DNA from 3 places in the Anaerobacillus sp. MEB173 genome. Region 2 is predicted to be linked to each of the others. Evidence: riboswitches for the same ligand, from Rfam matches in the RefSeq annotation. Region 2 holds a riboswitch; each other region holds the start of a gene.

Evidence for each region. Region 2 has a riboswitch for thiamine pyrophosphate ahead of thiC (phosphomethylpyrimidine synthase ThiC). Riboswitches for the same ligand answer to the same signal wherever they lie in the genome.
Region 1: another riboswitch for thiamine pyrophosphate. It lies ahead of ACJ2A9_RS09445 (ABC transporter ATP-binding protein); the one in region 2 lies ahead of thiC (phosphomethylpyrimidine synthase ThiC).
Region 3: another riboswitch for thiamine pyrophosphate. It lies ahead of thiE (thiamine phosphate synthase); the one in region 2 lies ahead of thiC (phosphomethylpyrimidine synthase ThiC).

What each region holds. Positions count from the first base shown of each region.
Region 1 is NZ_JBJMAU010000003.1:347,265-352,238, forward strand. It holds gene rraA (ribonuclease E activity regulator RraA) at 1-483, shown strand; gene yhfH (protein YhfH) at 594-812, shown strand; gene aceA (isocitrate lyase) at 965-2,251, opposite strand; TPP riboswitch at 2,565-2,663, shown strand; gene ACJ2A9_RS09445 (ABC transporter ATP-binding protein) at 2,781-3,557, shown strand; gene ACJ2A9_RS09450 (ABC transporter permease) at 3,554-4,306, shown strand; gene ACJ2A9_RS09455 (ABC transporter substrate-binding protein) at 4,303-4,974, shown strand, end outside.
Region 2 is NZ_JBJMAU010000033.1:4,290-9,263, forward strand. It holds gene thiC (phosphomethylpyrimidine synthase ThiC) at 1-1,646, opposite strand, end outside; TPP riboswitch at 1,970-2,081, opposite strand; gene ACJ2A9_RS23085 (aspartate kinase) at 2,677-4,029, shown strand; gene ACJ2A9_RS23090 (nucleotide triphosphate diphosphatase NUDT15) at 4,042-4,536, shown strand; gene ACJ2A9_RS23095 (ion transporter) at 4,583-4,974, opposite strand, start outside.
Region 3 is NZ_JBJMAU010000002.1:173,739-178,712, forward strand. It holds gene thiD (bifunctional hydroxymethylpyrimidine kinase/phosphomethylpyrimidine kinase) at 1-35, opposite strand, end outside; gene thiO (glycine oxidase ThiO) at 55-1,164, opposite strand; gene ACJ2A9_RS05300 (thiazole synthase) at 1,220-2,002, opposite strand; gene thiS (sulfur carrier protein ThiS) at 2,010-2,207, opposite strand; gene thiE (thiamine phosphate synthase) at 2,210-2,839, opposite strand; TPP riboswitch at 2,916-3,026, opposite strand; gene ACJ2A9_RS05315 (hypothetical protein) at 3,118-4,311, opposite strand; gene ACJ2A9_RS05320 (M14 family metallopeptidase) at 4,427-4,974, opposite strand, start outside.

The DNA of each region.
Region 1 (4,974 bases), on a different contig from region 2:
ATGCCATTTAATACAGCTGATTTGTGTGATGAGTTTACGAATCAAGTTAAGGTAGCAGAACCTATCTTTTATTCATATGGGGGAAAAAAGAAATTTTCTGGTCCTATTGCTACAGTCAAAGTCTATGAAGATAATGTCTTAGTAAAGAAAGCATTAGAAACTATACCAGAGGGAACAGTTTTAGTTGTCGATGGAGGTGGTTCACGGAAATGTGCCTTATTAGGGGATAACCTTGCTGCTATTGGTCAAAAGAGAGGTCTTGCTGGGGTCATTATCTATGGTTGCATTCGAGATTCTGCAGAAATTGCGGAAATGGAGATCGGTGTATTAGCAGTTGGAACAAACCCTTTCAAAAGCATTAAGCAAGGAAAAGGACATGAAAATATATCAATACAATTTGCCGGAATTGATTGGGTACCTGGTCATTTTGTGTATGCTGATGAGGACGGGATTTTAATTTCCGAGCAGAATTTACTTAAATAAGTTAAACATCTTAAAGTTGCCTATTTTCATAAAAATTTTATTGTAATATAACAGATTTAAATGCATATGCATATGTTATAATACAAAATAATTTTTTAGGGGGACTTTAAATGATAACTTCAAAAATAGAAAGTATGTATTGTACCGAAACACCTGGGAATGAGGAACGCTCATTTATGCACGCATCGGATTCCATTACAAGTATGAATCAGTTAAAGGTATTTCATCAGTTACCACGAAAAACATGCACTGACTGTGGTACTGAAATCATTGAACAACAAGAATCCCTTTTGTTCCAATGTGAAAAATGCTTACGTTATTGTGAATAATGATACGAATCGCTTCTTTCGCGGTTCTTTTTTTTGGCTATATGCATAAAAAAGAGGTGTTACACAGATCGTGTAACACCTTTCAAAGTCTATATCTTACGAGTTGGAGAATGAACACACATTACTAAATTAATTAGTTAACATTAAATGACTTAGCGCTTTTGGAATTGAGCTGTTTCAGTTGATCCTGCTAGTGCAGTTGTTGAAGACGTTCCACCAGATACCACTTGTGCTACTTCATCGAAATAACCAGTACCAACTTCACGTTGGTGACGAGTCGCAGTATAGCCATCTTTTTCAGCAGCAAATTCCGCTTGCTGTAATTCAGAGTAAGCACCCATACCACGAGTTTTGTAGCCACGAGCAAGTTCAAACATACTGTAATTAAGTGCATGGAAACCTGCAAGTGTAACGAATTGGAATTTATATCCCATTTTACCAAGCTCTTGTTGGTACGTTTCAATAGTTTCCTTGTCAAGATTTGCTTCCCAGTTAAATGAAGGTGAACAATTGTATGCAAGCATTTTACCTGGGAATTTAGCATGAATTGCATCTGCAAATTGTTTCGCTTCTTCAAGACTAGGCTTTGAAGTTTCACACCATACAAGATCAGCATATGGTGCATATGCTAGACCGCGAGCAATTGCTTGATCAATACCAGCCTTAGTACGATAGAACCCTTCTGGAGTACGCTCACCAGTAATGAACGGTGCATCCGTTGGATCAATATCACTTGTAATTAAATCCGCTGCATCTGCATCAGTACGTGCAACGATAAGTGTAGGTACGCCTGAAACATCGGCAGCTAACCGTGCTGATACGAGGTTACGTATAGCTGTTTGTGTTGGAATTAATACTTTACCGCCAAGATGACCACATTTCTTTTCAGATGCTAATTGGTCCTCAAAGTGAACTCCAGATGCACCAGCTTTAATCATACTTTTCATAAGCTCAAATACATTTAATTGTCCGCCAAAGCCTGCTTCAGCATCAGCTACGATTGGTGCGAAATAATCAACATCTCCTTCACCTTCCATATGCTGAATTTGATCCGCACGTTGAAGTGAGTTATTGATCCGCTCTACTACTTGCGGAACAGAGTTTGCCGGATATAAACTTTGGTCAGGATACATTTGGCCAGCAAGGTTTGCATCTGCAGCAACTTGCCATCCACTTAAATAAATCGCTTTGAGACCTGCTTTCACTTGCTGAACCGCTTGCCCGCCAGTTAATGCACCTAATGCATTTACATATGGTTCTTCATGCAGAAGGTTCCACAGTTTCTCAGATCCACGGCGAGCTAATGTATGTTCAATTTGTACAGATCCACGTAATTTCACTACATCTTCAGCAGAATAAGGACGAGTGATCCCTTCCCAACGCGAATTGTTTTCCCAGCTTTCTTGTAATTGCTTTGCTTGTTCTTGAATTGTTGACATAACATCCATCTCCTTTTAATCAATAAATGATTATTTTTTTAAATCTATAAAAATATAATACTTACAAACAATAAAATATTCATACGTAATATCGTGGTGCTCTGCAGTATCAATCTGTATTACTACAGGTTATATTTTATGAATTTATAATATAACAGGTTCCTGTTAAAAACAACCATAAATTTAAATTTTTTTAGACATTTCAAAAAGTTCTAATATTCTGATAATTATGATTAATCAGTAAACAGTAAGTTCATTGAATACAAACTTCATCTATGGTACAGTGATAATGTATTTTCATACAACTAAATAGAAGTACCACTAGGGGTGCTTTCTGGCTGAGAGAGGCATTTGCCTTAACCCTTAACCTGATCTAGTTAACACTAGCGTAGGGAAGTGGATTAATGCTGCAAGTAATACAAAAGGATACCTTCTATCCTTTCATGCATCATACATATAAACCACTCCTTACTTTAATAGAGAGTGGTTTTTTTTATTACAAATTAGAAACGAAAGAAATGAGAAAACAATGTCAAATAAATCCTTACAGTTTGATCAAGTATCATTTACTTACAAAAACAGTAAAAAGAATACTAATCTACCTGTCATTCATAATCTATCTTTCTCTATTAATGACGGTGAATTCATCTCTTTATTAGGTCCAAGTGGTTCAGGAAAAAGTACAATTTTCAGATTAATTACTGGACTAGAACAACCATCAGCAGGAAGAGTACTAATTAATAACGAGGTAATTACGGAACGCTTAGGTAAGGTTGGCTACATGCCGCAAAAGGATCTTTTATTACCTTGGCGGACAATTATCGAAAATGCTATCCTCCCGTTAGAACTAAAGGGTACAAACAAAAAAGCAGCACTGGAAATTGTACGAAAACATATGAAGGATTTTGGTTTGGAAGGTTATGAAAATAGTTATCCTTCACAATTATCTGGTGGAATGAGACAGCGTGTTGGATTTTTACGAGCCATTCTCAGTGGAACAAATGTCTTACTGCTTGATGAGCCATTTAGTGCATTAGATGCTATGACACGATTAATTATGCAGGAATGGTTGCTTGAACAATGGCAGCAATGGAGAAAAACAGTTGTATTTATTACACATGATGTGGAAGAAGCCATTTTTCTTTCTGATAAAATATTTCTATTTTCTGAAAAACCTCTCGACTCGTACAAGGAATTTGTTGTGCCATTACCACGACCGAGAGCTGTGAATGATCTCCATACAAAAGAGGTGATCCAATTAAAGCAGTGCTTACTTGAAGAGTTGCGTAAGCAGGTGAAGCTATGAAAACACTTAAATACTACAGTGGGTCTTTTCTATTACTTTGCTTTCTTTTGTTTATTTGGCAAATCGGAGCTGAAAGTTATAATAAAAAATTTATCCTCCCTACTCCAATGGATATTGCCGTGAAAATGTCTGAACTCAATGATGTATTGTTGTTTGTCCATTTTCCCGCAACATTAAATGTTGTTTTGTTTGGCTTAGCGATATCCATTACGTTTGGTGTAGGACTAGCCGTGTGGATGAATCACAGTACAATAGCTGAAAGAACATTCTTTCCAATTGTTATCGCATCTCAAACAATACCCATTATCGCCCTTGCTCCTATTTTCGTTTTGTGGTTTGATTATTCAATATGGAGCAAAGTAGTTGTAACAGTATTAATCACTTTCTTTCCAATTACTGTTAGCACCTATGATGGGCTGCGACAATCTAGTAAAGAAATTATTGATTTATTTAAGACTATGGGAGCAACAAATCAGCAAATTTTCTTTAAGGTTCAAATCCCTGCCGCTCTCCCCTACTTCTTCTCCGGCTTAAAGGTAGCTGTTACATTAAGTGTTATAGGAGCTGCTATTGGCGAATGGCTAGGAGCAAATGCTGGTCTTGGCTATTTCAGTCGGCGAATGATGACGCAATTTGATAGCGCAGGCGTGTTTGCCCCGATTGTTTGGTTGTCATTACTGGGAATAGGTTTATTCTTAATTGTTAAGCTTATAGAAAATATTTCGTTAAAATGGAGGAATTATGAATGAAAAAATTATCGCTGCTTTTAATTACAATGACCACTCTTATTATGGTGGCTGCATGTGGAGGTAATGAAACCCAACCTGATGATCCACTGCAAAATGAAGAAAGTGCAGGGGGAGATCTTACATCAGTAAGAGTTATGCTAGATTGGTATCCAAATGCTGTTCATACGTATTTATACACGGCCATTGAAGAAGGCTATTTCGAACAAGAGGGACTTGATGTTGAACTTATTTTCCCTACTAACCCTACCGATCCAATTAATCTTGCCGCTTCTGGTGGAGTGGAATTAGGGATTACGTATCAACCTGATGTGATAATGGCACGAGCAAATGATATCCCTGTTGTATCTATCGCTGCCGTTGTGAAAGAGCCACTAAACTACATGATGATTTTAGAAGATAGTGACATACAGTCACCAAAAGACCTTGAAGGAAAGGATGTTGGTTATCCTGGCATTCCTCTAAATGAGCCTCTTCTAAAAACAATGGTTGAAAATGATGGTGGGAATATTGATCAGGTAAATTTAATTGATGTTGGATTCGAATTAGGTTCCTCCATTGTTAGTGAACGAGTCGATGCTGTTATTGGAACCTTTATTAATCACGAATTCCCGGTCTTACAAAACAAAGGATATGACGTTCGTTATTTCAATCCGGCAGATTACGGTGTT
Region 2 (4,974 bases):
GTGATGCTCATACTGCAAAATTTAGGGCCGCACATTGAACAGAAATGGGCTGTTTTTGCCCCTTCAGCCGGTAATGTTTCGTCATGATATTCCATCGCTCGTTCCGGATCAAGGGATAAGTTAAACTGATCGCGCCAACGAAATTCAAAACGCGCTTTCGATAATGCGTCATCACGTTTTTGCGCATTAGGATGTCCTTTTGCAAGGTCAGCGGCATGAGCTGCCAGCTTGTAAGTGACAACACCAGTACGAACATCTTCTTTGTTTGGTAGACCTAAGTGCTCTTTTGGTGTTACATAGCAAAGCATCGCTGTCCCGTACCAACCGATCATTGCTGCCCCAATTGCTGAAGTAATATGGTCATATCCAGGGGCGACATCAGTTGTTAGTGGTCCTAATGTATAGAAAGGTGCTTCTTCACACGTGGCAAGCTGCCGGTCCATATTTTCTTTAATGAGGTGCATCGGTACGTGTCCCGGTCCTTCAACCATCACTTGAACATCATGCTTCCAAGCAATTTTTGTCAGCTCGCCTAAAGTTTCTAATTCTGCAAACTGTGCTTCATCATTTGCATCTGCGATCGACCCTGGGCGTAAACCATCTCCAAGGGAGAAGGCGATATCATATGTTTTCATAATTTCACAAATCTCTTCAAAGTGAGTGTAGAGGAAATTTTCTTGATGGTGAGCCAAGCACCACGCCGCCATAATCGAACCACCACGAGAAACGATACCAGTTACTCGTTTTGCAGTCATCGGAATATAGCGCAAAAGTACACCAGCATGAATGGTAAAATAACTTACACCTTGTTCTGCTTGCTCAATTAATGTATCACGGTACACTTCCCATGTAAGGTCTTCAGCAATTCCATTCACCTTCTCAAGAGCTTGGTAAATAGGAACGGTTCCAACTGGTACTGGTGAGTTACGAATGATCCATTCACGAGTTGTGTGGATATTTTTCCCTGTAGAAAGGTCCATTATGTTATCTGCGCCCCAACGTGTCGCCCACGTCATTTTTTCCACTTCTTCTTCAATTGAGGACGTAACCGCTGAATTCCCAATATTCGCATTTATTTTGACGTGGAAATTCCGTCCGATAATCATCGGTTCGCATTCCGGGTGATTAATGTTAGCTGGAATGATCGCCCGCCCTTCAGCAATTTCCTTGCGTACAAACTCAGGTTCTAATCCTTCACGAATTGCGATAAACTCCATTTCAGGTGTAATCATTCCTTTTCGAGCATAATGAAGTTGAGTTACGTTTTGTCCGTATTTTGCTCGGAGTGGTTTAATCATTGATGTATCAAATATCTCGGTATTCTGTGACTGTTCGCTTGATGAAAAACCATTATCCTCGGGCTTGATATCTCGTCCTTCATATTCTTCAACATCACCGCGCTCTAAAATCCAATTGCGACGAATTCTTGGCAGTCCTGTACGAATATCTACTTCATAATTTGGATCGGTATAGGGTCCACTTGTGTCATATACTTGGACGGGTTTATTTAGAATTTCTTCGTCACCGTTTACCGTTGGGCTTAGTTCAATTTCACGTACTGGTACTTTGATATCTTCTCTTGAACCTTGAAGATAGACTTTTTTACTTCCTGGGAAAGGGGATAAATTAACCGATTGCTTTGTCATTGAAAAGACCTCCTGAGAAATGAATAGTAAACAACTTGTAAAATAAAAAACCATTTTCTCTAGAGGAGGGGGGATATTATAGTAGTAAAAAGTGATAAAACATTATTTTGAATATAAGTAAAAAATATACATTATTAACCTCGTAGCACTAATGTAGTTTATTATTAAGTGCAAAAAAGACCGCTCAGTTGGAGGCGGTCTTTGTGTTTTTTGAGATTAACGTGTATTGACTCTTGAAACATATGTATATAGTCTATTAATTTATCCACTGTAAATACATAGATAAAAAATGATAGCTACAAAACATATGACAGTAAGAGTCATATCCCATAAGTGCAAAATCCCTCCGCTAGCATTACCTAGATCAGGTTTACGGTCGGCAGCAGACTAGCTACCCTCTCAGCTTGATATCTTCAAGCTCCCGTTTTGTCATTAAGTTGTTGGATATAGACTAACAAATATTGGTTGGATTGGCAAGAGAAAAGATTACGTGAAATGTATAGCAGGCTTTATAAACAGTCGTCAACCTCAACAGCGCTTTTAAATTATGTAGCTATGAGGCCGACGACAATTAAAGGTTGTTTAGAATATATGTTGTTATCAGAAAATTATGAAGTTTTTTCCAAAAAAGTTAAGTTAGGCTGTACGTATGGATTCGCTCGTTGTTTCAGCAGATAAATAAATTGCTATTTTTTGTAACATACACATTATCCTTTAGTATTTAAGAAGGATTTACCATATGCGACAGCTGTTCAACGGTCAGTCATATTCATATATACTGATTCCTCTATATCCCAATTTTTGCGATTTAATAAAAGTGGAACTATGTGATATATTTTAAAACATCGAATCTTCTTAAAAGTTTTAAGTCATGGGGAATTGGCGCCTGTTTCCTAATTATTAATGTTCAAAAAAATTTCTACTTAAGCAATAAAAATATGTAGAAAAGAAATCAAATTGGCTTTATGATAGAAAATAAAAAGTTTTCAAACGACTATAACTGACATAAGTCGATGGAGGAGAAATATACATGAAAGTATGTAAATTTGGTGGAACGTCATTAGCGAGTGCAGAGCAAATTAGAAAAGTTGGGGAAATTATTGCGGCTGATCCTGAACGTAAAATAGTCGTTGTTTCTGCTCCCGGTAAGCGTGATAAAAACGATACAAAGGTTACTGATTTATTAATTCAACTTGGAACGCAATTTTTAGCTAATGGTTCTGCTGAAGATGAATTGCAAGCTGTTATTGAGCGTTACCGTGACATTGCCAAAGGGTTGGAGCTTTCAGATAAAATTGTTGATGACATTACAGCTGATCTGCAAGAGCGTCTTGCGACTGAAGTAAAAAGCTCGGAGCAATTCATGGACTTAATGAAAGCTAGCGGAGAAGACAATAACGCCAAGCTAGTTGCCTTCTATTTACAAAGTAAAGGCATCGAAGCACAGTATGTTAATCCACAAGATGCTGGGCTTCTAGTAAGTGATGAGCCAGGAAATGCACAGGTCCTTCCTCAGGCGTACGATAATTTATATGAGCTTCGTAATCGTGATGGTGTTGTTATTTTTCCAGGATTTTTCGGCTATTCTCCTGAAGGAAACTTAGTAACATTTCCGCGTGGTGGTTCAGATATTACAGGTTCTATTCTGGCAGCTGGAATTGATGCTGATTTATATGAGAACTTTACTGATGTTGATTCAGTGTATGTTGCAAATCCAAATGTTGTTGATAATCCAAAAGAAATTAAAGAACTGACATACCGTGAAATGAGAGAGCTTTCGTATGCTGGATTTTCTGTTTTCCATGACGAAGCACTTATTCCCGCGTTTAGAAAAGGGATCCCCGTCTGTGTAAAAAATACAAATAACCCTTCTGCTCCTGGAACAATGATTATTGCAAAAAGGGAATACAAATCGAGTCCGGTTATTGGTATTGCTAGTGATGGCGGATTCTGTACAATTTATGTGCGTAAATATTTAATGAACCGTGAAATCGGCTTTGGCCGCCACTTGTTAGAAATTATTGAAGATGAAGGGATTTCATATGAGCATATCCCATCTGGAATTGATGATACATCTGTCATCTTAAAAGAAGATCAATTAGATGATGAGAAAGAGCTTCGCATTCTTGACCGGATCAAAAATGAGTTACATGTTGATGATGTTCATATTGAACGAGGCTTAGCAATGGTTATGATCGTAGGCGAAGGGATGAAGGATACAATTGGTATATCTGCGGGTGCTACAGCTGCCCTTGCAAGAGCAAAGGTTAATATCGATATGATTAACCAAGGATCTTCTGAAGTGAGTATGGTGTTTGGTATTCATGAGGAGCAAGCAGATGATGCTGTAAGGGAATTATACAACGAATTTTTTACTGAATAGGTGTTAAATACTATGCGCTATCAGTTTTGTCCAAAGTGCGGGGGAACATTAGAAGTAATGAACAATGAAGAAAATAAACCCCGTTGTGTTATGTGTGGTTTCATCTTTTATCAAAACCCTGTTGTTGGTGTAGCGGCTATTGTAATAAAGGATTGCGGTATTCTTTTAGGAAAACGAAGAGGAAGCTATTCGAACAAATGGTGTATCCCTTGTGGGTACGTTGAGTGGGATGAAGACGTGTATGATGCGGTAAAAAGAGAGTTTGCAGAAGAAACCGGGTTACAGATTAAAGTGAATGATGTGTATACTGTTTATTCAAACTTCCATAATCCAGCTCAGCATACTGTTGGGATTTGGTTTTTAGCTGAAGAAATAGGAGGAGAGCTGGAGGCTAGTGATGACCTTGTAGAAGTCGACTACTTTACATCCGGTAACATCCCGCCGTTAGCTTTTCCAACTGATTCTATCGTAATTGAGAAGTTGAAATTGGAAAAGTATATTAAATGAAAAAGCTGTTGCTGATTGTCCATCAGCAACAGCTTTTTCTTCTCTCTTAACTTTTATTATTGTTCATTGTTTTGATCATTGTTTTTAATTCAGCAATTTCTGTACGTAATGAAGCTAGCTCTTTTCTTGTTTCCTCTTCTTTATCCCCTTCTTCGGCTTTGTTAGCTTGTTCAACATTGCTGACAATGACTCCGATAAAAAGGTTAAAGATAATAAATGTTCCGACTAAGATGAAAATAACAAAGTAGACCCAAGACCACGTTAATTGTTCAAATATAGGTCGTGCGACGCCGCTAGCCCAAGATTCTAACGTAACGACTTGGAAAAGTGTTAATAGTGATAGCTGCAAATTCCCGAAATACTCTGGGGCAACTTCGTTAAATAACATTGTACCTGTTACAGCAAATATATAGAAGATAATACTCATCAGTAACATGA
Region 3 (4,974 bases), on a different contig from region 2:
GAGCCAGCAATCGTTAATGCTTTTGCTATTGCCATCGTACTACCTCCTGATGTACTAGTTAAATCGTTCTGGATGAAAGCTAGTTAAACGCACTTGTTCTTTCTTGTTTTCAATAAGATCCGCTACTGCATGGGCAGTAACTGGACTTAGTAGTATTCCATTACGATAATGTCCCGTAGCAAAGATAATTTGCGGGTCATTGGCTAATTTTCCAAGTAGTGGATAACCGTCTTGTGTTGCTGGCCTTAGCCCAGCCCATTTATGAAATGGTTGTTTAGAGGAGAGAAATGGAAATACTTTTTTAGTCCAATTTTCCAATCTGGCTATCCCTTTTTCAGTAATATCTGTCTTAAATCCCGCAATATCTTCAGACGCGCCAGCCACTAAAGAACCATTTGCCTTTGGTACGAAATATCCTTGGCTTGAAAATATAATATGCTTCACTTTAGGCACAGGAATTTCGTAAGCACATATTTGTCCACGAATAGGGTATACAGGAATACGTATTCCAAAAGTTCCCTCCAACTCTTGTGACCATGCTCCAGAGCAAATCACTAATCGGTCACCAGTGAATTTTCGTCCGTCTTTTGATTGCAGTATAATTTGCTCTTTCCATTGTTTCACGGTTACTTCCTCAAGCTGATCATAAATTCTTACGCTGCTGTTGCGACACGCAGTTTCCAGTGCCTTAACATAATCAGGAGCATAAATATGACTTTCCTCTGGGTAATACATTGCAGCAATGACTTGATCCGTTAATTCTGGTTCGATTTTCTGTAATACTGCCCCTTCAAGAATGTGGGCTTCAGCACCAAACTCACGTTGCCAGCGCTGTCTAGCCTCAAGCCCCAACAAATCGGCTTCATGAAACACAGCATGCAAACTTCCTGAGTTTGAATATTCAAAGTCTTGTTTGGATACTGCTTTTACTTCACGTTGCCAGTCAGGATACAATTTCAAACTAGCCAAACAAAGGTCAAAGAAATCATCAACATCTTCACCAATTTCAGAATAAGGTGCAAGCATACCAGCTGCTGCTCCAGAAGCTTGGCCGCCACATTGAACTTTTTCTAACACGGTTACTTGATGACCGCGCCGTTGAAGTTCAAATGCTGTTGCGAGACCAATAACTCCTCCCCCTAAAATAATTACATGCTCTTGCAACACACTCACACTTTCTATATTAAGTTTGCATAGCTTTTCTATTTTTCTTGTCTCTTTACTTTACAATAAAGTTTTCAAATCCACTACTTGCTGTAGCATAACGTTTTTTGCTTATCCTACCCGCAAGATAAGAAAGCCTGCCTGCTTCAATTGCTGCTTTCATAGCCATCGCCATTTTTACGGGGTCCTTTGCTTTGGCAACAGGGGTATTCATTAATACTCCGTCAGCACCTAGTTCCATAGCTTGTACCACATCTTGTGCTGAACCGAGTCCGGCATCGATGATAATCGGCACTTTTGCCTCTTCAACGATTAAAGAAAGATTATAAGGATTTAAAATTCCTAATCCCGTCCCAATTGGTGCTCCGCCAGGCATAACAGCAGCCGCTCCTGCTTCTTCTAATCGTTTACATAGAACCGGGTCATCAGAGGTATATGGGAGTACAACGAACCCTTCATTTGCAAGAATTTCAGTCGCTTTTAATGTTTCGATCGGGTCAGGAAGAAGCGTTCTTTCATTTACACTGATTTCGACTTTAATCCAATTACTAATTCCAGAGGCCTTTGCAAGTCGTGCAATTCGAACAGCTTCTTCCGCATTTTTCGCACCTGACGTATTTGGCAAATAAGTAAATGTTTTTCCTTCTAAATGTTGGAGGATTGCATCTTCTTCTGGCTCATCGAGATTTACACGTCGTATAGCAAAGGTTAACACTTCTGCACCTGATGCTTCAATTGCTTGGTTTTGTACAAATGGATTAGGGTAACGTCCTGTTCCCAGGAAAAATCTTGATGACAGTTCTTTTCCACCGATCATTAACTTATCACTTTTGTTCATTATCGTATCAACCTCCACCTACAAAATGGACTAACTCTATTTTCATACCTTCAGTTACTTCAGTTGTTGTCCATTGGTCTCTTTCAATAATTTCCCCATTCACTTCAGTCACAACGAGGTTTTTTTCTAATCCAAAGTGTTTTACAACATCTTCCAATGTTTTGACATCTATTTGTTTCTTTTCACCATTAACAATGATATTCATGATTAATTCGCCTCACGGTTGATCTTTTTTATGAATGCCTCACATGTCCCTTTAATATCTTCACTGCCAACAATTTCACTGATTGCACAAATTCTTGTTGCCCCGGCATTTAACACTTGCTCAACATTATGGAGCTTAATTCCACCAATCGCAACAAACGGGATTTTTATCTCATTTGCTACTTGTTTAACATACTCTGTCGTAACAGGGTCGACAACATCAACCTTACTCTTTGTATGAAAGACAGGTCCAACACCAATATAGTCTGCTCCGTTCTTTTCTGCCTCTCTTGCCTCTTCAATTGCATGAGTCGATATACCAATAATCTTATCTTCCCCTACAATTTTACGGGCTTCAGAAAGAGGTAAATCGTCTTGACCGATATGAATCCCATCTGCATCAACTGCTAATGCCACATCAATATGATCATTAACGATGAATGTAACTCCATGTTTTTTTGTTAGTTCTTTTAATTTACGTGCCTTTTCTAACACATCACGTTTGCTGCTTTTTTTATCACGAAGCTGAATAATGTCAACTCCGCCTAGTATTGCTTCTTCCATTACTGCGATAAGATCTTTGCCTGGATGAAATTCTTCACCAGTAATCGCATATAATTTAAAATCCTTCATGAATACAATCCCTACTTTCGTTAATATCATCGTTGCAAATAAGACAAAACCGCAATCCAACGCGGATTACGGCAACTGTTACATTTGTCGACTTTCCTACGCTGGTATAGCCCAGATCAGGTTCAAGGGTAAAAGATTCCTCTTTTTCTCAGCCTGCTTATAAAAGTCGGCACCCCTAGTCTTTACTTATAAAATTATTTACTATCCCCTATTATGACAGAATTTATAAAAAGCGCAAGGAAACCGTCCGTGAAGACGTATGACCGCTCACTCATCTCTTACAATTCAACAAGTGTTACAACACTTTTGTTAGACAAATCTACTAACTGTTCTTTTCTTTGTCCATAGAGTAGCCACTTCCCACTTGGAGAAAGTTTAACTGGGTACTGTTCATTCACCTCAGTAACAACATGCTGCTCTTTTGTCTTGATATTATACGAAATGAGCTGATAGCCTTCTTCATAATCAATAATATTATCTGCATAATATGGCTTAAAATAGAAAAAATCATTGGTCAATTTATCATAGACATGAAATGGAATCCACCACTGACTTGAATACGTGTTTAAGATTGGAACTTTCATTGTCGAAACAACATTCCTGCTATTGATATCAAAAAATGTATATAACGAGTGCTTGTCCGATGTTTCTTCAACAGAAATGGTTAATAACAAATTGTCGCCTAATGAAAACATAGCAATAATATCATTGAGCCATAGTTTTTGTTCAGCATGTTTTATATCATATGTGTATAAAGGAGCAAAATAGCTTAACCCTGCATCGTCCCAATCTAAATAGGCAACGTCATTTTTCCCAATCCATTGAACAAATCCTTGCATTAATGGAAGTTTGTGAACTTTTTGATCACTCACATGAATTTGGTAAAGCTGTGGTATCCAATCCGATGTATAGGACGCTACGATTAACTCATTTGAATCGTAGTTATTCCATATTAACTCAAATTCCTCTCCAATCTCATCAAATGTAAATTGTACTTGCCCCTCTTTATCAACAATGTATAATGGTGAAGGTCCATTGATTGGAATTACTTTAATCGCAAATAAACTATAGTCATTATTGGCCATGACTTCTAAAATAGGGTCTTTTATTTCAAAGAACAGCGTATCGGTTCCTGAAAACAAATGATACTTTTGCAAATAAGATACCCCGTTTTCATCCTTTAAATAAAGGATGGACTCATCATTGAACCACTCACTAATTTCAACAAAGCTGTAGGAGTTTACAACCAATGGATAGATGGTCTTCCTTTTGAAAAAAGATGCCGGTATTTTACTTTTTTCAATAAGGTGAACGTGACGTTCATTAGCAAACTTTACCTTTCGTTGTGATTGCTCACAGCCAGTAATTGAAATAAAAACAGTGATCATGATTACTAATAATGTAATGCTTTTGAATTGTTGAATACTATCGTTATTAATGAATAGAGTACTTGATAGTACACGTTTAGCCATCTTTTCCCCCACTAAAAATGATGTTCATTCGAGCATTCATTATCTCATTTTTTCCCCTTTTGTACAATTATGTAGGAGTGAAAATAGAAAAAAGAGACTGCTCATTCACAGTCTCTTACAAATATAAACTTGCTAAGAATATACCAAGGTTTTCTTCATACATTTCATCGAATTGAGATAATGGCAAAGGATTCACACCTCTGCCTAATTCGACTGTAAAACCAGGACGTCGCCACTCTTGGATAAACCAATCTTTATATCCTGCAAAGCTGTCTGTGTATTGTACCTCGCGATAACCACTTACTCTTGAAAATTCATTGACAATTATTTTAGATTCTGGTGGTTCCAAGCCCTGATATCCCCAAAAAATCACCTTTCCTTGAGTATGGTAAGCAAGCACTCGATGAAAGTTCCTCCTTTGGGTTAAATCAGCCATTGCAACAGCTTCAGGTTCTGTTAATGGTGCTGACCCCGGGTAATCTCTAGGTGCCGGACATTGTTCTTTACGTCGGGCTTCTATCTCCCAAAGAGCAGGATATTGATTGTTTAAATCAACACCTCGAATATTTGCTTTCCAATTCGAGAAATTCTCCACCCCGGCATTTATAGAAAGTACATCATTCTCATATGGTCCTGCCACTGAGGCACCATGTAGAACTAAAT